Regions from separate parts of the Porphyromonas somerae genome, predicted to be linked through region 3. Evidence: riboswitches for the same ligand, from Rfam matches in the RefSeq annotation. Region 3 holds a riboswitch; each other region holds the start of a gene.
The links. Region 3 has a riboswitch for cobalamin ahead of MWL85_RS06500 (4-hydroxyphenylacetate 3-hydroxylase family protein). Riboswitches for the same ligand answer to the same signal wherever they lie in the genome.
Positions count from the first base shown of each region.

Region 1: it holds a riboswitch for cobalamin, as region 3 does, so the genes downstream of both, MWL85_RS00800 (TonB-dependent receptor plug domain-containing protein) here and MWL85_RS06500 (4-hydroxyphenylacetate 3-hydroxylase family protein) in region 3, are expected to answer to the same signal.
Region 2: it holds a riboswitch for cobalamin, as region 3 does, so the genes downstream of both, MWL85_RS02720 (sirohydrochlorin cobaltochelatase) here and MWL85_RS06500 (4-hydroxyphenylacetate 3-hydroxylase family protein) in region 3, are expected to answer to the same signal.

Region 1 is NZ_AP025559.1:201,444-209,170, forward strand. It holds gene MWL85_RS00785 (glycoside hydrolase family 2 TIM barrel-domain containing protein) at 1-1,428, opposite strand, end outside; gene MWL85_RS00790 (META domain-containing protein) at 1,563-2,075, opposite strand; gene MWL85_RS00795 (UDP-glucose dehydrogenase family protein) at 2,096-3,412, opposite strand; cobalamin riboswitch at 4,181-4,406, shown strand; gene MWL85_RS00800 (TonB-dependent receptor plug domain-containing protein) at 4,471-6,621, shown strand; gene MWL85_RS00805 (sirohydrochlorin cobaltochelatase) at 6,655-7,659, shown strand.
Region 2 is NZ_AP025559.1:634,818-642,544, reverse strand. It holds gene MWL85_RS02740 (fimbria major subunit) at 1-887, shown strand, start outside; gene MWL85_RS02735 (fimbria major subunit) at 900-3,557, shown strand; gene MWL85_RS02730 (FimB/Mfa2 family fimbrial subunit) at 3,570-4,565, shown strand; gene MWL85_RS02725 (hypothetical protein) at 4,572-5,576, shown strand; cobalamin riboswitch at 6,000-6,197, shown strand; gene MWL85_RS02720 (sirohydrochlorin cobaltochelatase) at 6,255-7,202, shown strand; gene MWL85_RS02715 (TonB-dependent receptor) at 7,195-7,727, shown strand, end outside.
Region 3 is NZ_AP025559.1:1,488,674-1,496,400, forward strand. It holds gene folE (GTP cyclohydrolase I FolE) at 1-552, opposite strand, end outside; gene MWL85_RS06490 (SPOR domain-containing protein) at 570-1,076, opposite strand; gene prmA (50S ribosomal protein L11 methyltransferase) at 1,184-2,035, shown strand; cobalamin riboswitch at 2,171-2,411, shown strand; gene MWL85_RS06500 (4-hydroxyphenylacetate 3-hydroxylase family protein) at 2,666-4,129, shown strand; gene MWL85_RS06505 (NifU family protein) at 4,149-4,445, shown strand; gene MWL85_RS06510 (acetyl-CoA hydrolase/transferase family protein) at 4,473-5,771, shown strand; gene MWL85_RS06515 (4-hydroxybutyrate dehydrogenase) at 5,789-6,907, shown strand; gene MWL85_RS06520 (aldehyde dehydrogenase family protein) at 6,937-7,727, shown strand, end outside.

The sequences.
Region 1 (7,727 bases), 1.3 Mb from region 3:
GACTGTCACGGGGCGAGTAGGGTCTTCGCGGTGCAGTACACTCTGTAGGAAGTATGCCACCTTATTACCGCCAGGGGTCACTTGCTCATCTATCTCATTACCGATGCTCCACATCACGATAGAGGGGTCATTGCGGAAAGCTCTCGCAAGATTGGTGAGGTCACGATCTGCCCACTCCTCAAAGTAGAGGTGGTAACCATTCTTCACCTTAGGGCGTGCCCACTCATCAAAGCTCTCAGCCATCACCATCATCCCCATCTCGTTGCAAGCTTCAATCAACTCAGGGGCTGGCATATTGTGCGAAGTGCGAATAGCATTCACACCCATATCCTTCATCAGTCGAATCTGCCTCTCATATCCCCTCTTGTGGCTTGCTCCGCCCAATGGGCCTAGGTCGTGATGCAGACAGACGCCCTGAATCATCACCTTCTTACCATTGAGATAAAAGCCATCATCGGGGCGTAGCTCAATCGTTCTCACCCCGAATCTCGTTTGGTAGCTATCCACCAGCTCGCCATCTACAAATACCTGAGTAAGGGCAGTGTATAGGTTGGGCTCATTGAGATCCCACAGCTTGGGGTGTTGGAGCTTGATATTCTGCTCCAGTAGATTTCCCATTAGCTCGCTGCCAGAATTCTCCATTACCGCCACCTCATTTCCTCCTTCAAGAAGTGCAGTACGGATAGAGATCCTCTCAGGCTCGATAGCGGTATGGTTTTCGAGTGTCGTCTTGATATTCACCTGTGCCCACTCCTTGTCTACTCTGGGTGTAGTGATCTGAGTGCCCCATTCGGCTACCTTTACCCCAGAGGCAAAGGTAACCCATACATTGCGGTAGAGCCCAGCACCAGGATACCAACGAGAGGTCTCGTCAGGGTTTTCTAAGCGAATGGCAATGCTCTGAAGCTTCTCTTGTGGATTGATATAATCAGTGATATCCACCTGAAACGGACTGTACCCATAAGGCCAGTAGATCGCCTCCTTGCCATTGATAAAGACCCTTGCATTGCTCATCGCTCCATCTATTCGTAGATAGGTGCGGTCGGAGCTCTGATAACCCTCCTTTAGGGCAAAGGTATTGCGGTACCAACCAACGCCTACGTGTGGTAGACCACCCGTACGGGCAATATGGTAAATAGGTGTATTCTGACCATCTTGTGAAATGGCCAAGAACTGCTTATCTATCTCTGGGCTATAAGGGCCATAGATGGCCCAATCGTGTGGCACCACCACTTGTGACCACTTGCTATCGTCGTACTTGGGGTTGCTAAACGCCTTTTGGTCTTCTCTAGTGAAGTGCCAACCCTCTCTTAGGCGAAGAACCTCTCTGGGCGTGAGGCTGTTATCCAATTTATTCTGTCCAAAGCTCGGCAGAGCCGCTGCTGTGATAGCTATGAGAGCCACAGCCAGTGATAGGTAATGTCGCATACGTTTCCTAATATATGTTCCTTAATAACTATCTGCAAATATACCCATTTTTACCGACCTTCTCTCTATAATAAAAGGCAGTCTCGGCTTAATGTCAAGACTGCCTTTTTTGTTGCTCATAAAGCAAATGAGAGTTACTTGCGTACGAGTGTAGCTAGAAGCTTACGGTGGTCGTCAAGTAGATAGAGCTCACCATTTTCAGAGATGGTAAAGTGCTCAACCTTATCGAGGAGCTGAGTGAATTGCTTCTCAATATCCATATGCTCGCAGAGGGCTAGGGTGCCAGCAAGGTCATCGAAGTCGATCTCCGTGGCATCATAGTCATCATCGGTGGGGTCGTCAAATTCAAGGTTGCCCATGTAGTCATTGCAGCCAAAGTTGCCTGCGAAGCGATTCTTGGCAATGTCAAAAGAGAGGGTGAGGCTCACCTCAGTCATCTCCGTCTCCCCGATCTTTTGGACAGTCCACTCGCCCTCGAGTTGCTCCTTAGGAACAGCCTTAAAGAAGTCCACTCCCTCATCTGCCACTACGGCTGTTTCAGTTGTGGTGGTTGCTGTTTGCTCGTCATTTGTCTTTTGCTTACTACTGCAGCTACTTAGAGCAATACCTGCAAGTGCAATTCCTAGATAGATAAAATACTTTCTCATAATTCTTTTGTTGTTATTAATTAGTTAATTCCTATTCCCGTATATACCAAGCCGAGTGCCTCCAGCTCCTCCATCGGATAGATGTTTCGCCCGTCTACTACTAGATTTCCACGCATTAGCTCCTTGACACGCTTCCAATTGGGGAGCCTAAACTGCTTCCACTCAGTCAGTAGAATAAGGGCATCTGCTCCCTCTACCGCATCATATATATCTTGCCCATAAGTGACACCCGAGGGCAAGATGTTGCGGGCATTCTCAATGGCGATTGGATCAAAAGCGGATACCTCTGCCCCTGCCTTGATCAGCTCATTAATCACCACGATAGAGGGTGCTTGTCGCATATCATCCGTCTCAGGCTTAAAAGCCAGTCCCCATACTGCCACCTTTTTCCCCTTGAGGTCGCCTAGGTGCTCTACCACTTTTTCGTAGGGGCGTAGCTTCTGCCACTCATTCACCTTATGCACCTGCTCAATAATGGTCAGTGGCCGGCCATGCTCACGGCCAGTGCTGGCGAGTGCCTGTACATCCTTTGGAAAGCAAGAGCCCCCATAGCCACAGCCGGGGTACAAAAAGGCCTTACCGATGCGTTTGTCCGAACCCATACCCTCCCGAACAAGAGAGATATCTGCCCCTATTGCTTCTGCTAGGTTGGCCAGCTCGTTCATAAAACTGATGCGAGTGGCGAGCATCGCATTGGAGGCATACTTAGTGAGCTCCGAAGAGTGGATATCCATGCTGATAACACGATAATTATTAAGCAGAAAGGGTCTGTAGAGCCGATGCAACAGCTCCTTGGCATAGTCGCTTTTGTACCCCACCACTACACGATCGGGGCTCATAAAGTCTTTGATCGCTGCCCCCTCCTTTAAGAATTCAGGGTTATTTGCCATGTCTAGCTCGAGTGTTGCGAGCCCTCGCTTGGCATACCCAGCCCTTATTATCTCCTCCACCCGATCTGTAGTCCCCACTGGTATGGTGCTCTTGGTCACCACCAATAGGTGCTTGGTGGCCAATTGTCCTATCTCCTCGGCTACAGCAAATACATACTGAAGGTCGGCTTCCCCGCCCTCGCCAGTAGGGGTGCCGACAGCAATAAAGAGGATGTCTACCTCATTGATCACCTCTCCCAAATCTGTGTAAAAGGAGAGACGTCCTTGGGCTCTATTCTTAGCCACTAGCTCGGCCAGTCCTGGCTCGTATATTGGTATTTCTCCCCTTCTGAGTGCTTCAATCTTGGTTTGATCCTTATCAATGCAGCAGACATTTACCCCCATCTCCGCAAAGCAGGTGCCACTCACTAGCCCCACATATCCTGTGCCAATAATCGCAATATTCATACTTACTTCTCTACCTCGTATTTACAATAGTTGCACTAAGGTACCAAGAATATATTGATTAATCCACTATAGTAACAGGGGTTACGCATTAGAAGTCTCAACAATAGGTGTTAGATTTGATTGAAAGTATCGTTTATATGGGCATAAGAGCACCCGCGAGGGTGCCACTCAGCTAGCCCCCGTGTCGGAGGGGCGAAAGCCCCGAACGACCGGCGGGGGCGGAGTAGACCAATCCTACGACCCTTGTGGTCGCACAACCTTTTGGGGGTGCGACCACAAGGGTCGATTGATATTATCGTACCATTTCCCCCCCGGTCTTCGGCTCTACGAGCCTTGACCGGGGGCTATCTGAATGGCACCCTGGCGGGTGCTGTTTTGGAACCTCCTCCAGAGGTCCTTAACCATAGGCACTCAGCTGAATTCCACTCGGTAAGGATTTTCTAATGCGCAACTCCTGCCTATTGATTTGTCTGGGCTGATGCACGAGAGGTTACTATTTTTTAGTGTAAAGTAGAGTGAGGTGTTGGTCGCTAAAACTGCTTTTATAATGAGCTGATATCCAATGCGGTATAAAGGCGTTAATTGAGTTGCAACTAAGCGTTTGCTTTGTTGCAACTCGCCGTTTGCTTAGTTGCAACTCGTCGATCGCTTAGTTGCATCTCAGTTTTGGCTGTGATCGCCTATTCTTTTTTCTGCTGGTGGGTGGCGTGTTGCGTGTTGTGGAAAATAAATCTTAATTTTTATTGTTTTTGTGTTTCTTTTGGGTACCTTTGCAGAAAGCAGATGGGTATGGTCACTTGTGTACGATGAGTGGCTATTTAATAGGGAATTTGGTGAGAATCCAAAACAGTTCCTGCTACCGTAATGTCTTGAGGAGGTAGGTTGCCTCCGCCTTTCAGATATTCTCTGAAGCCACTGGATTTACTCTGGGAAGGCTTTTCTATTGAAAGGGATAAGACTAAGTCGGGAGACCTGCCTACTTGCCTAGTATTTTTATGGATACTCTTGGCTCAGGAACAGGCTAGTATCCGTGTGTATTTATTTATCGTTATTATATTATGTGCTCACGTAAAAGGTGGAGTGTATGGCACGTGTTTGGGTGCCTGCTTTGCTGTGCTCTTTATGGGGTAGGTGCAGAGGCTCAGTCGCTTCCTAAGGATTCTATTCAGCTCTCGGATCAGCTGGAGGAGGTGGTGGTGACAGGAACAGGTACCCGCCATTATAGTGCGGTAGCACCAGTGCGTACAGAGGTGGTGTCGAAGCAAGACTTGATCAGCATCTCGGGGCATAATCTAGATGGTATTCTGACCACGATATCTCCTTCATTTGATGCTCTGAATAGTGGTATGGGAAGTGGAATCACTCTTGGCGGGCTAGGCAATAGCTACATCTTGGTGCTGGTGAATGGCCGTAGGCTACATGGCGATGTGGGTGGGCAAAACGACCTCGGCAAGATCAGTGCCTCTATGATAGAGAAGATCGAGATCGTCAAGGGGGCAGCCTCTACGCTTTATGGGTCGGATGCCATTGCGGGTGTAATCAATATCATCACCAAGGACTATACCGATACGCCGCTTTCAGTAGTCAATAGCACACGCCTAGGGTCGTATGGGCAATGGCAGCAGAATAATACCATTGCGTGGGGATACAAGACCTTTTCAAGCGTGACCCAATACTCTGGTGATAGGAGCAATGGTTGGCAAAATAGCACGCAGGAGCTTTACCGGAAGGAGCTTTACGAAAATAGCACTACGGAGACTACTAGTGCCTTTTATAATCATCGTATCCAGCAAGAGATCGCTTGGCGACCCAATAGGCAGTGGGAGGTGCGTGGCACAGGTATGCTCTACAAAAAGCGTATTTATCACAAGCCAGGGGGTCCACGGTGGAGACAGTTCAACCTGAGATACAATGACCAGGCAGCCAGTGTGGAGACCACCTACCGACCAAGTGCCTACCAGACCTTTAATCTCTTAGCTAGCTTTGACCGACACGCCTACCACTATGATTATTACAGTCGGTACCTAGATGAGTATTTACAGCCTGAGGTCCTAGATGATGGTAGGCTACATTATGTGCCGATGCCATTTTATTATCAGCCTGGAGAGTCGTCTTTGGAGAGCGACCAACGCCAATACCTACTTCATGCCAAGGGCTCTATGTACTTTGGCACGGACCATCAAGCTACCTTTGGTGTGGAGGGGATTGTGGACCATTTGATTGCTCCCAATCGTATGCCCAATGGCTCAGGATCGGCCTATACCCTCTCGGCTTATGCTCAGGATGAGTGGCAGGTAACTCCTCTATTTAATGTCACGGGTGGCGTGAGGTATTTATACCATAAAGCATTTGGTAGCCATATCACTCCAAAGCTCTCCCTGCAATACCGTTTTGGGGAGAGTGGGTTGCAACTCCGTGGTACCTATGGTCGAGGGTTCAAAACTCCAACCATTAAGGAGATCTACTACGAGTATCAGCGGACGATGATGAGTAAGCTAAGGGTCTATCTGGGTAATCCCGACCTGAAGCCTCAAGTATCAGATTACTTCTCTTTAGGCTTTAGCTATGACCCTAGCAAGAAGCTCTCGATGCATCTATACGGCTCTTATAATCAGCTCAATAATATGATTACCCTAATCCCAGTTCCATTGCCTTCTAAATACCAAAGCGATGAAGGGCGAGAGCTAGATGGTGCCATGCAGTATATCAATGCTGAGGATGCCAAGATATGGGAGCTGGAGTATGCCATGACGTGGGCACCAGTGAAGTATCTGAAGCTCTCTATGGGCTACACGCTCACCAATACCAGTACCCATGTGTATGATTCGGAGCTCACCAAGAAGGGCGATGGCAAGCCGGTGATCGTGGAGCGACCAATAGACGGCACCTCGAAACATAAGGGGACAGTGGGTGCTACCTACACGCTTCGCAAAAAGCACTACGACCTTGTGGCGGGGCTACATGGTAGGCTTCAGACAGATAGATACTATGCCTACTATGGCGATGCCCCTGGCTTTGCACTTTGGAACCTCACCACTACCCACCGATTTAAGTATTGGAAGCAGTGGAATCTCCAGCTGACGCTAGGAGTAAATAATATCTTTGACTACAAGGAGACCCATCCCTATGGGCTCAACTTCGGTACGAAGACGCCTGGACGTACCTACTTCGCTACGGTGAAGATAGGCTTTGACCAAAAGAAGGATTAATGATTTTCTAATAAACTTTTAACTACAAGAATTATGAAGAAGTACTACAACTTGATGCTGACGCTAGTCGCTCTAGCTATGACAGCAATGGCATTTACTGCCTGTGATGAAGAGGTAAAAGCTCCTACACAAAACCCTGCCGACGCTTTCCCAAAGAAGCACGACACTGCTCTACTACTAGTGACCTTTGGCTCTACCTATGATGTGCCACAGCAAACCTTTGATAAGCAAAAGGCATTTTTCCAAAAGCAATTCCCCAATACCGACCTTTACCTCTCCTATACTTCTAGGATTATTATTAACCGTATGCAGGCTCAAGGAAAGGAGTTTATTCCACCTGCAATGTGGATGCAAAGCTTCTTGAAGAAGAACTACAAGAATGTCCATGTACAGTCATTCCACGTTATCCCAGGTGAGGAGTTTACACTTCTAAGGGACGCTTATGTGAAGAAGGAGTACAACGTAAAGTTGGTTGATGATCGAAAAGGTCGTAATGATGCTGTGCTAGGTCACCCTCTTCTCTACTCTAAAGAGGATATCCAAAAGGTAGCTAAGATCCTAGTGGATGATCATAAGGAGCATATCCAGAAGGGTGAGGCAGTCGCCTTTATGGGACACGGTAACCCTGAGGAGAACTACGAGTATGCCAACCAAAAGTATAAGATGCTAGAGCAAGAGATGCAAAAGTATGCTAAGGAAAACTACGGACATGGCTATGTATATGTAGCTACTGTGGACTATCCAGCAATGCTATTTGACTACCTCGTTGGTGAACTAAAGATGGTAGAGGATAAAGTAGCTAATAAGAAAATCCATCTACAACCTCTTATGACCATCGTAGGTGACCACGCTAATAATGATATGGCTGGAGATTACGAGAAAGGCGAGGCTGATGAAGACCAGAGCTGGAAGTGGCAATTGGAAAAGAAAGGCTGGAAGGTGGAGACACATATGAAGGGCCTTGGCGACTATAAGGAGATCAACAATATTTACCTTGAGCACCTCAAAGCGGCTATTGCTGATGGAAATAAGGAGTAACCCTCCTATTGACTGATAATAATAAGGGCGAGCACCAATTGGTGCCCGCCCTTACTCGTTTCCTCCTT
Region 2 (7,727 bases), 850 kb from region 3:
CTTCAGGAGATAAATACCCAAAGTTGGAGAACACAACAACTAACAAAGAGTTTTACACTCAATTTATCTATGAGCAGGGGATCAATAGGATTTTCTATTCTCTGGCGGATCACAAGTTCTATCTCAATTACCACGAGATACCATTCGCCAAACGTGGTGGTCAACGGCACACCCTAACAGAGAACGATCCTTGGCTAGACGAGCTGAAGTCCAAGCTGCCCAACGGCAAGGACTTCCCAACCGAAGCCAACGAGGCTCCTGCTACTGCAGCAGTATTGCCACCATCTGCCGATCTGATGAGTAGGCTAAGCCAACTACTGAATGGGGAGATACCGGAGACGGACCTCAACCCCGCTGAGCGTCGCTCAATGGACTTCTACCTATATGGTCGTGTAGCACCGGGATTGGTGCAGTACTTCGGTGGTGCCGAGCGTATCGATAGGATAGACCTCCAGAGTGGCTATGTAGCATGGTACACCGCCAATAAGAAGGATAACGTGGTGAGCTACCCTTGCTATGTCAGGAATAAGAAGGTCGATAACGATGGTAAGGAAACGAAGAGCAGTATCAGTAACGTTCGCCTGATGATGGTCTACTACGCTTGGCTCAACCCCAACACCCAGGAATCAGGTACCACCTACGCTTCCCCAGTGTTGCGTAACAACATCTACCACATGCATATCACAGGTTTTACCAAGATGGGTCTTTCAGCAATCCCCTTTGTGCCAAGGGTACCAGAGGGCAATGGCTACAAATTCCTCCACTGGAAGCTAGACCCCGATGAGGAGGTACCAGCAGCTAATGCACCACTCAACGCTACAAGTGGTACGGGCTCACCTACCAGCCTATCAACGCCACGCTCATCGAGCTTTTCACTTACATTCTGATCAGAAATAAAGATGATGACTAAGATATACAGACATAACCTATTTAGCCTCTTGATGGTGGCACTGCTCCTCGTAGGAGCGAGTAGCTGCCAGAAGGAGCGGTTTGTAATAGACACCCCAGATGAGGAGCAAAAAGGGGTGACCCCCTCCTACGGCTCCACCTATATGTCGCTCAGCCTCCGCACCGGCGGCGGCAGCGACAAATCGGAGGACCAAGACTACAACTATCAAGGGGACTGGGCAGGTACTGACGACATCACCTCCTTCGCTGTCTACGTTGTCTCCGAGGATCGCGACGAGATCCATTGCATCTACAGTAATAAGATTGTGGTTACTCCTGGAGAATATTACTGGGATGCCAATTGGGAAAGGGCTAAGCGCGATGACGTATTGGATCCCAATGTACAGACGTGGAAAAATAATGTACTGACGCTCAAGCCATGGAAGACCTCACCTGGGAAGAAGACCATCTATGCCTTCCTCAATCCACCAGCTGAGTATATCAAGTACCTAGAGCCTACGCTCGGCAACAAGGGTCAGTTTGAAGCAAGGGTCAAGGAGCCTATCCCCTACCAAGGAAAGGCGGGCATGACCTACCCCGACACCGACGCCCCAAAGCTTGGAGGCTTCCGCCCCGACCCCAACATCGCCAAGAAAGTACTCTATAAAGATGTTAGCGGTGATGCGCTTACCCCTGGTAACATAAATATGAGTGAAGGAAGTTTTGGAGAGCTCAAAGACGATGGTTTTGACAGTCGGTTATTTGACCTTACGAATAATCCGAGTGGGGGTAAGCCTACGAACGGGTTCTATAAATATTCAGACCACATCATGTGCTCAGGCATAAAGGAGGACTTTGCCGTTGCAGATAATATATCGGAGAGCGAGGTGGTCAATAGTCGCGAGAATCTGGCTGTGGTCAGTGTCCGGAGGGTACTGGCTCAGGCCGTCGTATCGTGGGACAAGAAGATCATCGGAAAAGGACTTAAGGGCGATCCTGAAAAGGAGAAGATGAAGCTAATGGGCATCTACTATCAGGTGCTCAATTTTGAACCTACCTTCTACCCTATTGCCAAGCGCACCAATAGTGATTGGTTCAATATCAAGAATACCAAGAGCCCCTCTTATGGCCAAGATTCCCCCTCTGGGTTGATTGATTTTACCACCTATCAGCCCCATAAGGAGAAGAATAATAGATTTGACCCCGCGACACTTGACTATGAGCGCTTCTTCCGCAATTCTATCCCAGTGGATAAAAGCCAGGTGATGCCTCCTAGCAATGATAATGATCTGACGATGCAGCAGCTTTTCCGTCGGAAAGTGATCATCGGGATGTGGAATGTGGAAGATGGAGAGAATTTCACTAATATCCCCTCTTACCCCTATGAGACGCCCACCGTGCACTGGGGGGGCTGTTACCTGACCGAGACCACCCATCCTTGGGGTGACGGAGAGGATAGTGGCTACCGCAAGGGGAATACCCCTTTCTTTGCCGTCATCGCTTCTTTCGCCATCAACTCCTTACCTTGGTCCCCACAAACGAAAAAGCAAATTCAAGATCTTCTTGACGAAACAGCTAGGCAAAAGGCAATTGAAATGGGGGATAAGGAGCAGCGCCTAGCTGACTTGATAGCCGCAAGAGATGCCGATCCCCTTAACGACCAAATAAAGGCAAAAGAAGCAGAAATAGCCGCGGTGAAAAACAATAAGACACTTTCTCTCAAAGAAAAGAGAGCATTATTAAAACCATTAAATGCCGAGTTGAAAGCCCTGAAGAAGCAGTTGAGTGATAAGTACCCAGATATTCCTGATCTTGAAAAAGAAATAAAAAGGATCAATGAGAAGTATTCAAAAAAGGAATATGATGCTGGAGACGATGTCACTCCTATCACCTACGCCCATGGCATCAACCGCATCTACTACTCGCTGGGCACGCAGAATTTTTATCTCAATTACCACGACATTCCAGTTGCCGACCGTGGTAATGTCACCCATCAGCTAAAGACTACTGACGAGTGGTATACCAAACTTACCAACGCCATTCCTGGGAATGCAATACCAAAGGCGTCACAAGATTTGCTGGATAAGTTTAGCGGGGTGCTGAATGGCACCATCCAAGCGGAGACGCTTTCCGCTGATGAGCAGCGTGCGATGGACTTCTACCTCTATGGTAGGGTAGCTCCCGACTTGGTGACTGCATTCAATGGTACTAGCAAGTACGACCGTATTGACCTTCGTCTCGGCTATGTGGAGGACTACACCGCCAATCCTGAGCACAAGGACAAGGTAGTCAATTATGAGATTATGACTAGATATCGTGGGGTAAATATAGATGGTCAACTTGGTGATTTTATGCAGAATACCCGCCTGCTGATGGTCTACTACGCGTGGGTGAACCCCAGTACCAACAACAACCGCACCTGGTACTCATCACCTGTATTACGTAACAATATCTACCACATGCACATCACTGGTTTCACGAAGATGGGGCTCTCAGGCATTCCCTTTGTGAAGACGCCTAACGACAAACGCTTCACCTATCTGCATAACATTGATCCCGATGAGAAGGTGCCATCGAAGGATGAGTATCTACCCATTCAGGATCCTTACATGAACGTACAGGTGACGAATGTCGGCTGGGGGATACATAGCTATAAAAAACAATTCTAATCACTATTAGATATGACTAAGAGAATACTAAATAGGGCACTTGCCCTCCTCCCAATTCTATTTCTTGGAGGGTGTCAATCGTTATTGCACGACCAGCTTAAGGAGTGCCCACGGGAGATAGAGGTTTCGCTCTATACTCAGACCGATTGTGATGCGGCACGCACCTACCCTACCGATGTGAAGAGTGTGCTCCTCATTGCCTACAATGAAAAGGGCGAGGCAGTGGCGACACAGACCCACGAAGGACCTATCTCGGCGGAGACCAAGGTGCGGATGACGGTGCCTGCAGGCGAATCGGTTCGAGTTGCAGCATGGTCGGGTCTTTACAAGGACTACTTTGCACTCACCCCTAATGCCAAGCTAAGCGAGCAATTTGTTCAGCTAAAGGCGGGTCAGGACCTGAAGGATCAGCGAATCCGCCAAGGGATTAGCCGTGAAGTAGCTCTGAAGCCACTCAATGAAGAGGGGGCGAATGAGGTCACCTCTGTAGAGGTGAATCTACTGGAGCTGACCAACCGCATCAAGGTGCACATCATCGGTCTTGAAGATCCAGATAAGATCTCTGTGGAGGTGGTATCGGCCAATGACCGCTACAGTGCCGAGGGTAAGATGCTGGGCAATAATGAGGCTACCCCTTATCCCTACCCTACCACGATTACGACCAAGGCCAATACTTTTGTAGGCCCAGTAGAGCCAGGTTGTGAACCTGGGTATGATGGCGAGCTAACAGCAGAACTGACCACCCTACTTCTGAGAAGTGGCCACAATAGTTGGGTCACCATGCGTAAGGCAGGTCAGGAGCATCCATTTTTCCGTAGCAACCTGATTGGGCTACTGATGAGTGCAGCTAAAGATGGTGCCGATATCAATCTCTACTGTGACCACGACTTCACCGTGGAGCTGAAGGTACGCCGCTGTCCTAACTGTTCCGAAGGATATCAAGTCGCTTGGGTGAAGATCAATAACTGGCAGGTACACAGCTACGATACTGAACTAGCTCCGTTATAATTAGGAATGAGACCGCTTTCCTATGGTGCAGGGATCTGCTGTTTACTACTGCTATCCCTCTTTCAGACTAGTTGTACTGACTTAATATTTGACGCACCTTATCCTGACCCTGGTCAGGGTAAGGTGGCGGTTGTTTTTAGTCGTCCCGAACTGCTCTTGCCAGAGGGGACGGAAGAGCACTTCGGAAAGATCACCTCGCTACGTCTGATTGCCACCAACCTGAGAGGAGAGGTGGTGTACAATGGGCGGCTACGCTACAAGGGCGCGGATAGAAACCTCAGTTGGCGTCAGCTGGCGTGTAGTGACCCAGTGGTACTGGATCAGAGCACCTATGAATTCTTTTTCATCGCTAATGAGGAGGGGATCGGTATTCAGGAGGAGACATTTCAGCAGATCCGTAGCAAGCAGGCGTTGCTGCGACTCACCTATTTTATCCCTTTGTCACGCCCAGAGCATCGGCCATTTTTGATCCCATTGGTGGGGCACCTACAGCGACAGTTGCCTCGACAAGAGGAGACGGATCGTACCATTATCCTCTATCCTCAGTTGGCACCATCGGTGGCACTCCTAGAGGTGGATACCAAGGGGTTGTCGATGGAGCGTATCGAGCTGGGGTTCCCTAAGGATCGGGAGGATGGGGGGCTCTTTGGGTACCCCTACTCTAAGGTGTCGGATCGGAGACATGAGATGCACTACTATCCGCTCACCCCATTGGAGAAGGGGGGGACGCTCTACTGTGTTGGTCTGCCTGAGGTGCGCTGTTATGCCCCGGAGCAGCAGCAGTGGCGAGGTCCAGAGCTCAGCGATATGACGCATCTGCGGATCCAGTTGACGAATGGCGAAACGAAGCTATTGCCACTGATGCAGTTGCCCGAGGAGCGACTCCCCAACAGTTACGATGAGTACCTCCGCATCGCGATGGAGCCCGCCCCCATCGGCATCAATGGCCTCATCGAACGCTTCTCCATCTTCCCAGGTGGCCATTACCGCTACCAGCTAAGTAATCTGTAGAGGTATCTCATCGGACAGGTCGGACAGATCGGACAGGTCGGAGCACCCGACAGGGTGCCATTCAGATAGCCCCCGTGTCGGAGGGGGCATTCGCCCCCGAACGACCGGCGGGAAACGAGGACACCCCCACCCCACGACCCTTGCATAACGCCTTATCGGACAAGTCGGACAGGCCGGAGAAGGACCTCACAGAGGTCCGACGGATCCTAGCCCCCCATTCGAGGGCGTCAGCCCGATGAATGGGGGATCAATGACCGCCCACCCCCACGACCCCGGCCGGGGGCTATCTGAGTGGCACCCTGTCGGGTGCTCCGACTCGTCCGACCTGTCCGACTTGTCCGATGAGGCACCCCTCCGCCAAAGGCACCCCAAACCTTTCCCAATATTTGTTAAGTACCCTAAATATTACTATCTTTGTAGGTAGATAAATAGATATGGTGATAGGTTATCCTATTCTTTAGATAGCCTATAAAAGGGAATCCAGTGAAAGTCTGGAGCAGTGCCCGCTACTGTGAGCTTTGAAATAAGCTTTGGATATTCATATTTACCACTGCCTTATCAGGTGGGAAGGTATTCCAAGGTAAAGCAAGTCAGGAAACCTGCCATATCATAGTGTGTATTGTGGTGCTCCGGGGTGCAGAGTGCTGTTATATTGATGTCGGAAACCATTTCAGACTTATGAGGAAATTATTGCTAGGAACTATGGCAGTTCTTATCTCTATGCTATGCCATCAGCAGGTGAGTGCTCAAAACAAGGTGTTTATTGAGGACCCTCTATTTGAAAATTTACAGGAGGGCGATAAAGGGGCCATCTTAATCACACACTTCGGTACCACACACGATGATACCAGAGCTGTGACACTTGATGCCATTAATAAGGCAGTTAAGGAGCGTCACCCCAATCTTGAGGTACGTGAAGCCTATACCTCTCGTATCATCATCAAACGTCTAAAGGATAATAAGGGGATCATCAAACTCAATCCTACTGAGGCCCTACAGCAACTACACAATGAAGGTTATACCCATGTGCTAGTGATCTCCACTTCTATTACCAATGGCGTAGAGGTCACCTCGGTAATCCGTGAAGTAGCCCACCTACCCTTTAACTTTAAGAAGATAAGAGTGGCAACTCCGCTACTATTCCACGAAGCAGACTACGAAAAGCTAATCAAGCTTATCACGGCTGATAGCCAACCAGATATGGCAACTATTTGGGTAGGTCACGGCACCTACGATGTGGCTACTGCACAATACGCGATGCTGGACCACATGCTGATGTTAAGTGGGCACCCTAATGTGATCATCGGCTGCGTAGAGGGCTACCCTTACTACGAGCAAGCACTTCAAAGACTTAAGGCTACAGGACTAAAGAAGGTGGTACTTCGTCCTCTTATGATTGTGGCTGGGGAGCATGCCAAGGAGGATATCGCCGAGGATTGGAAGGAAAACTTAACCAAGGCGGGATTTGAGGTAGAACTAAGGCTCGAAGGACTAGGCGAACTACCTGAGCTACAACAGATCCTCAACGACAAAATAGACTTCTACTCTCAATATAGAAGACTGCTCATTGGAGAGAAGAAAAAAGTCTATGAGGTAACGGGTGAAAAGATGCACGCTGATGATTAATAGACTATTTCTTTCGCTTGTACTAGTTCTGACTGCTTCTATTGCGACAGCTCAGACTTACAAGATAAATGGTCAGGTAGTGGATGAAAAAAATCATCCACTACCTTACGCAGTTATTGCCATAGAAGGCAAAGGCAATGTAGCAGCAGCCGATCAGACTGGTAGCTTCTCGCTCAACTTGAAGTCGGGCAGCTACCTACTCCGTGCCTCACTACTCGGCTATAAAACCACTCATAAAAGGGTGAACCTCTCCAAGAATAGCTCTGTAACCATTCAGCTAAAGGAGGATTATAAGCAACTAGGAGAGGTATTGGTGGTAGGTCCCGACTACAGCAAGCAGATGCAAGAGGGGGTCTACGCTGCCAAAAGCCTCAATGTCCGCCCATACGCCGCCTCCAACAACAGCTTAAATAACCTATTGGGACAGACCAGCGGGGTGAGGATTAGAGAGGAAGGAGGCATCGGCTCCAACTTTGATCTCACATTGACAGGATTAAGTGGCAATGCTATTAGATACTTCATTGA
Region 3 (7,727 bases):
AAAGTCGCTAGTAGTAGTAATAGAGCCCTCCTTTTGAACTCCACGCATCTGCATACACATGTGCTGCGCCTCAATAACCACCATCACGCCCAAAGGCTTAAGGGTATCTTGGATACATTCTTTAATCTGTGTGGTCAGTCGCTCCTGAACCTGCAATCGACGGGAAAGAATATTAACGATTCTAGGGAGCTTGCTCAGTCCCGTAATGTACTTATTAGGGATATAAGCAATGTGGACCTTACCGAAAAAGGGCAACATATGGTGCTCACACATAGAATAGAAACCAATATCCTTGACAATCACCATCTGCTTGTAGTCTTCTCTAAATTTAGCAGACTCCAACACTGCTGCTGGGTCTTGATGGTAACCTTGGGTTAAAAAACGTAGGGCTCTTGCAACACGCTCAGGCGTCTTTAGTAGCCCTTCTCTTGTAGGGTCTTCTCCGATAAGCTGAAGTATCTCTTTATTATGTGCTGCCAAATCGGCAATCAATTGACTCTCCTCTTCTTGGTCAATCTTCTCTGTGTAATAAGGGTTATCGTGATGTGACATATTCTTGATCTACTAATTTATAAGTCTTGAGGATCTAGACGCACCTGTGACCTGATTATGTACATTTCTCTAGCAAAGGCAGGAAATGATTTCTTGAGCTCTTGCATCTTAGTATGCGCTTCACTCTGGTCTACAAAGTTACCCACCCTCACTCTCCAAAAGGGAGCATCATACTCCACTGTTGGAAGTAGCTCAGGGTAAAGAGCATTAATCTGATTGCGTCGCTGCGTTGCGATCGCCTTACTATTCCGCAGGTTGCCACTATAAACCTGAATTCGAAAGCCCGAGATAACCGCAAGGCCATTCACGATGCGTGCATTATCCAACAAACTAGCGGACTTCATCCCTACAAGGGATTCGATTTCAGGACTTTGAGTTACGAGCACTACTCCAGCACCTGGCTCCATCGCCTGAAGTGCCTGAAAGATAGTGGGGCGAGTAGGCTGCTGTGCCATGGTCGCTGACGAACATAGCCACAATAGCAAGCCACATAATAGCCATTTATCTAGACGTATTCTTTTCATATGCACAAAGATAGCAAATAAGTCAGATATATTTTGCCTATCTAGTAGCTTTTAAGTAGCTTTGAAAGGAATAATAGAGTATTAACGCTAAAGTATTGGATGAATAAATGAAATATTATAGAGTAACACTACCTACTCCAGCCGATGAGTGGGCGACAGATATATTGATGCAAAAGCTAGGGGATATCGGTTTTGACTCCTTTGAAAATGACGGCAAAGAGTTACATGCTTACATACCAGTTAGCTCCTACAACGAAGCAAGTGTAGAAGCAACACTTTCTGAGCCCCCTTTTGAAGCATTGCAGATGCAAACCAAAGTTGAAGAGGTGGAGGATAAAAACTGGAATGAAGAGTGGGAGAAGCACTATTTCGACCCTGTGGTAGTGGTGGAGGGAGAGCTAGGGATACGGGCACCATTTCATCAACCTATTGAGGGGGTAAAGCACGAAATCGTTATTGAACCCAAAATGGCCTTTGGCACAGGCAACCACGCCACCACACAGGCTATGCTCACACTCCTCAGCCAAATTTATCTAGAGGGCTGCTCAGTGATTGATATGGGATGTGGCAGCGGAATTCTCGGCATCTATGCGATGATGAGAGGCGCAAAGGAGTGCGTGAGCATAGACATTGACGATTGGTGCATAGAGAATGCAGAAGAGAATGCACGCCAAAATAATGTAGCACTCAAGGTGCTTCAAGGTGATGCCAATATACTACAGAAGATACCACGTGCCGATATATTCCTAGCAAATATCAATCGGAATATTATTCTGCAAGACCTCGAGCGATACGTCTCGCGTATGCACCCAAGTGGTATCATGCTCCTTTCAGGATTTCTTGATGAAGACCTACCACAGATTATGGATGCCGTTTCAGCCCATGGTCTCACCCACTCTGGGCACATTGAAATGCCAGGTGGCTGGGTAGCCATGAGAGTTACCAACCAAATGCCCTAAGTAGAGGCTCTTACACAAAGGCGATTTGCAATACTTAGTCCTCCGTAAGGATATCTAGGTAGTGCAGATCGCCTTTGTGTAAGAGCCTTCATTAAATATATTATGGAAAAGTTTTGGCAATTAGGAATAAATTCATACCTTTGCTTTTGAAAAGGTGATCAAAGGACATTGCCTATGTGTTTTGATTGAAAAGGGAACTCAGTGAGAATCTGAGACTGGACCCTCAGCTGTATGTTCTGTATACAGCTTTGCCCTCTAGAAAATGTCACTGTAGACAGCTCTTCCGAGTGCGGGAGAAGTCTATGGGAAGACCGCAAAGCAAATGCCAATAAGCAACAGAATGAGTCAGAAGACCTGCCTTTTCACTGATAGTTTTTTGTTTCTGGGGAATTTGGGAACAAAGGACGGACATTGTTACTAAGATAGACTATTTTTTACCCATAAAAGAGGTGTATCCTCTTTATTTGGTGTACCCATAGTTGCTCCACAGATAGGGGCATCTTGCCCTATGGTATAGTTAGAATAGAGATAGTGCAATGTACCTTCTCAACTTTCTCTTCAGCAATAAAAACAATAGTGGAAAAATAACAAGTAAATACAACTAATACAAACCACTAAAAAAAGTAGTAAATGAAAACAAGAGAAGAGTACATCGAGAGCCTAAGGAAGCTCAACCTAAATGTATGGTTTATGGGAAAGAAAATCGATAATCCTGTGGACCACCCTATGATGAGACCATCCCTTAACTCTCTAGCGATGACCTATGAACTGGCACAACAAGAGGAGTACAAGGACTTGATGACTGCTAAGTCCAACCTCACAGGACACACCATTAATCGCTTTTGCCACATCCATCAGAGCACTGAAGATCTCGTAAATAAGGTTAAGATGCAACGCCTATTGGGACAAAAGACAGCTTCATGCTTTCAGCGCTGTGTCGGTATGGATGCTTTCAATGCTGTATGGAGTACGACCTACGAAATGGACGAAGCTCTAGGCACAGACTACCACCAACGCTTTAGGAAATATGTAGAGTATGTACAGGAAAATGACCTAGTAGTGGATGGTGCTATGACCGATCCCAAGGGTGATCGTAGCTGCTCTCCATCCCAGCAAGAGGATCCTGATCTTTACGTCCACATCAATGAGATTCGCCCTGATGGCATCGTCGTAACAGGAGCCAAGGCACACCAGACGGGTTCGGTCAATTCTCACGAGCACCTCATAATGCCCACCTGCACGATGAGAGAAGAGGATGCCGACTACGCTATATCATTTGCAATACCAAGCGACGCCGAGGGTGTGACCATTATCTATGGCCGCCAATCTTGCGACACCCGAAAACTAGAGCCAGGGGCAGAGATAGACCTCGGTAATGCCACCTTTGGTGGTCACGAAACCCTCTTTGTGATGGATCATGTATTTGTCCCTAATGAGCGCATCTTTATGTGCCGTGAGTACCAGTTCACTAATATGCTGGTTGAGCGCTTTGCTGGCTACCACAGACAATCCTATGGTGGTTGCAAAGTAGGTGTAGGTGACGTATTAATTGGTGCTGCAGCACTAGCTGCCGACTACAATGGTGTACCCAAGGCTTCTCACATCAAGGATAAGCTCATTGAAATGGTACACCTTAATGAAACTCTCTACAGCTGTGGCATCGCTTGTTCGGCTGAAGGCAAGGCCACTTCATCTGGCAACTACCTGATAGATATGTTGCTTGCGAATGTTTGCAAGCAGAATGTAACACGCTTCCCATACGATATCACTCGCCTTGCTGAGGATATTGCTGGAGGTCTTATGGTGACGATGCCATCCGAAGCAGATCTAAAGCATGCTGAGATTGGTCCTATCGTAAAGAAGTATTTGGCTGGTGCAAAGGGGACCGATACTACCAACCGTATGCGAATACTGCGCCTCATTGAGAATCTCTGCTTAGGGACAGCAGCTGTAGGCTACCGCACAGAGAGCTTGCATGGTGCTGGCTCACCACAAGCTCAGCGCATTATGATTTCTAGACAATGTAATATGGAGGGTAAAAAGGAGCTTGCTAGAACTATAGCAGGTGTAGATACCACATTGGATCGCAAATAATAAAAAAGGAGAGTATAAGATGCTCTTAAAATCCCAAATAACAACGGAGAAGGTCTCCCGTGTACTTGAAGAGGTCATCAAGCCTCAGCTCCAAGTACACGGGGGTGACCTCCACCTCCTTGATATCAAAGGTAATACCATTCGCCTTAAGGTCACGGGGACATGCCAATCTTGCCCTTCCCTTAACGACACTATCGAGGAAATTGTTTTACAATCCCTGCAGGACGCTCTTAACGACACCACCATTCAGGTAGAAGTGGATAGAGGGGTAAGCCCTAGCTTAATCCAAGAAGCACTCAAGATTATTCGTAAATAAGTAACCATCATATTTCCAATCACTTGTATGGACTGGAGTAAATTGTATAGTGTTCCGCAGATTTCTGCGGAAGAGGCTGTTACACACATTAAAGACAACGACCTCGTAGTCGTAGCACATGCAGCCGGTGCACCTCAATTGTGTGTGGATGCTCTGATAAATAACTACCAAGCATACCACAATGTACGCGTTTTTCATATGCTTACACTGGGCAAGGGAATCTGCAACCCACCAGAGATGGCAGGCCACCTACAACATATTACAAACTTCATAGGAGGCAATATGCGTCAAGCCATGAAAGAGAATAGAGTGGACTTTTTCCCTGGATATTTCTCAGAAGTGCCAGCGATGATGAATCCAGGTGAATTATTGCACCCTGATGTCGCACTGATACAGGTCTCCTACCCTAATGCAGAAGGGTACTGTAGCTTTGGAGTCTCCTGCGATTATACTAAGCCCGCAGCCGAAAAAGCCAAGGTGGTTATCGCCGAGATGAATGCACAAATGCCATTCATAGGGGGAGATAACCTCATACATATTTCCAAGATGAATTACGTAGTCAAAGCAGACTATCCGCTCCATTACATCGCACCTACAGAAATCAAAGAAGTAGAGGAGAGCATCGGGAGATATTGCGCTAAACTAGTGGATGATGGCGATACACTACAGCTCGGGATAGGAGCTATTCCAGATGCTGTCCTGCTCTTCCTAAAGGATAAGAAGGACCTTGGAATTCACTCTGAAATGGTCTCGGATGGAGTGGTCGAACTAGTCAATTCGGGCGTTATTAATGGTAGTCGTAAGCAAATAAATAAGGGGAAGATAGTAGCAACCTTTCTCATGGGCACTCAAGTACTCTACGACTTTGTACACAATAACAATGACGTGGAGATGTATCCCGTGGACTATGTCAATGACCCTTGGGTTATTGCTCAAAACGATCACGTAGTTAGCATCAATAGTTGTGTAGAAGTGGATCTAATGGGGCAGGTAGTCTCTGAGAGTATTGGAGCTCGTCAGATCAGTGGAGTTGGCGGGCAAATAGACTTCGTGAGAGGTGCGGCACGGTCTAAAGATGGCAAAAGTATCATTGCTATGCCCTCAACAGCTGGACACGGTAAACTATCTCGCATCGTACCTATTATCTCCGAGGGAGCTGCCGTTACTACTTCTCGCAATGATGTGGACTACATAGTGACAGAGTATGGCATCGCAAAACTAAAGGGGAAAACCCTTCGCGAACGTGCAGAAGCACTCATTGCTATCGCTCACCCTTCATTCAGACCTGAACTTGAGGCGGTTTACAGAGAAAAGTATTCACACTAATCTATAACAATACTGATATGCAACTATTTAAACTTAAAACAACCATTGACCAGTTTGATACCTTTGCAGACTTTGCCAAGGCATTTAATCTGGGTGAAAAAGACTTGGTAATCACCAATGATTTTCTCTATGAGCCTTTTATGAAGGCTTGCCACCTCAAATGCCACTTCGTGATGCAGGAGAAGTATGGCTTGGGCGAACCATCCGACGAGATGATGAATAAAATTCTCCTCAATGTTCAGGGGAAAGACTTTGAGAGAGTCATTGCCATCGGGGGAGGCACTGTTATCGATATTTCCAAGCTCTTTGTCCTCAAGGGGCTAAAGGATGATGTCCTCAGAGCATTTGACCGGCAGATCCCTCTCGAGAAGGAGAAACAGCTGATCGTGATTCCCACTACCTGTGGCACCGGTAGCGAGGTGACTAATATCTCTATTGCAGAGATTAAGAGTCGGGGGACCAAAATGGGTCTAGCGGATGATGCAATTGTCGCAGACAATGCTGTGATTATTCCTGAGCTACTGAAAGGACTCCCCTTTAAGTTTTACGCCTGTAGCGCTATTGATGCATTGATCCACGCAGTAGAGTCCTACGTCTCACCTAAGGCCAATCCCTATACCGAGCTATTTAGCGAAGCAGCTTGGCGAATCATTATTGATGTATTCCGCCAGATCAAGGAAAAAGGTGAGGAATATCGATTTGAGGTAATGGGAAAGATGATTATGGCGAGCAACTTTGCTGGCATCGCCTTTGGCAATGCTGGAGTTGGTGCAGTCCACGCTCTCTCCTACCCTCTCGGAGGCGCTTACCATGTCCCTCATGGCGAAGCTAACTACCAATTCTTTACCGAGGTATTTATGGCTTATGAGCGTAAGAACCCCAATGGGCGCATCGCAGAGCTAAAGCAGAAGTTATCTAAGGAACTACAGTGCACACCAGAGGAGGTTTTTGCAGAAATAGATCACCTTCTCTCGGCACTTATTTCCAAGAATCCACTACACACTTATGGCATGAAGGAGGAGGAGATAGAGGGCTTTGCTGATGCTGTCCTCGCGACCCAACAGCGACTACTTGCCAATAACTACGTGGCACTCAGCAGAGATGAGATCAGAGATATTTATAAGAAACTATTCTAAGAACTATAACTCACTAATCACAATACATTATGGAAATAAAAGAAATGGTGGCACTTGCTAAAGTGGCACAGCAAGAATTTGAGCGGAAGTTCGATCAAAAGAGTACTGACAGCGTAGTTAAGGCACTCTGCAAGGTAATCTATGACAACGCCGAGATACTTGCACGAGAGGCAGTAGATGAGACCGGCATGGGACGTTACGAGGACAAGGTGGCAAAGAACCGCAATAAGTCCAAAGGCGTATGGCAGAACCTCCAAGGGAAGAAAACTATGGGGGTAATAGACATTGAGGAAGGCACGGGATTAATTAAGATAGCAAAGCCGGTAGGGGTAGTAGCCGCTATCACTCCTACAACGAATCCTATCGTGACCCCTATGGCCAACATTGCTTTTGCACTCAAAACAAAGAATGCTATCATCGTATCTCCACACCCACGCTCCAAGAACTGCTCTGGACATGCTATTGAACTAATCAAAGGGGTACTGAAAGAGCATAAAGTCCCTGAAAACCTAGTACAATACCTAGCCGAACCTGGTCTAAATGAGACTCAAGAACTGATGTCGCTTGTAGACGTAGTAGTAGCTACTGGTGGGATGGGTATGGTACACTCCGCCTATTCTTCTGGCAAACCTTCATTCGGTGTTGGTGCTGGAAACGTACAGGTTATTATTGATGAAAACATCAATGACTTTGATGAAACCGCCAAGATCATCATCAAGGGTAGAGCCTTTGATAATGGGATCATCTGCTCTGGAGAGCAGTGCTTCATCTACCCAAAGAAGTATAAGGAGGAGATTTTTGAGGCTTTCAAGCGCAATGG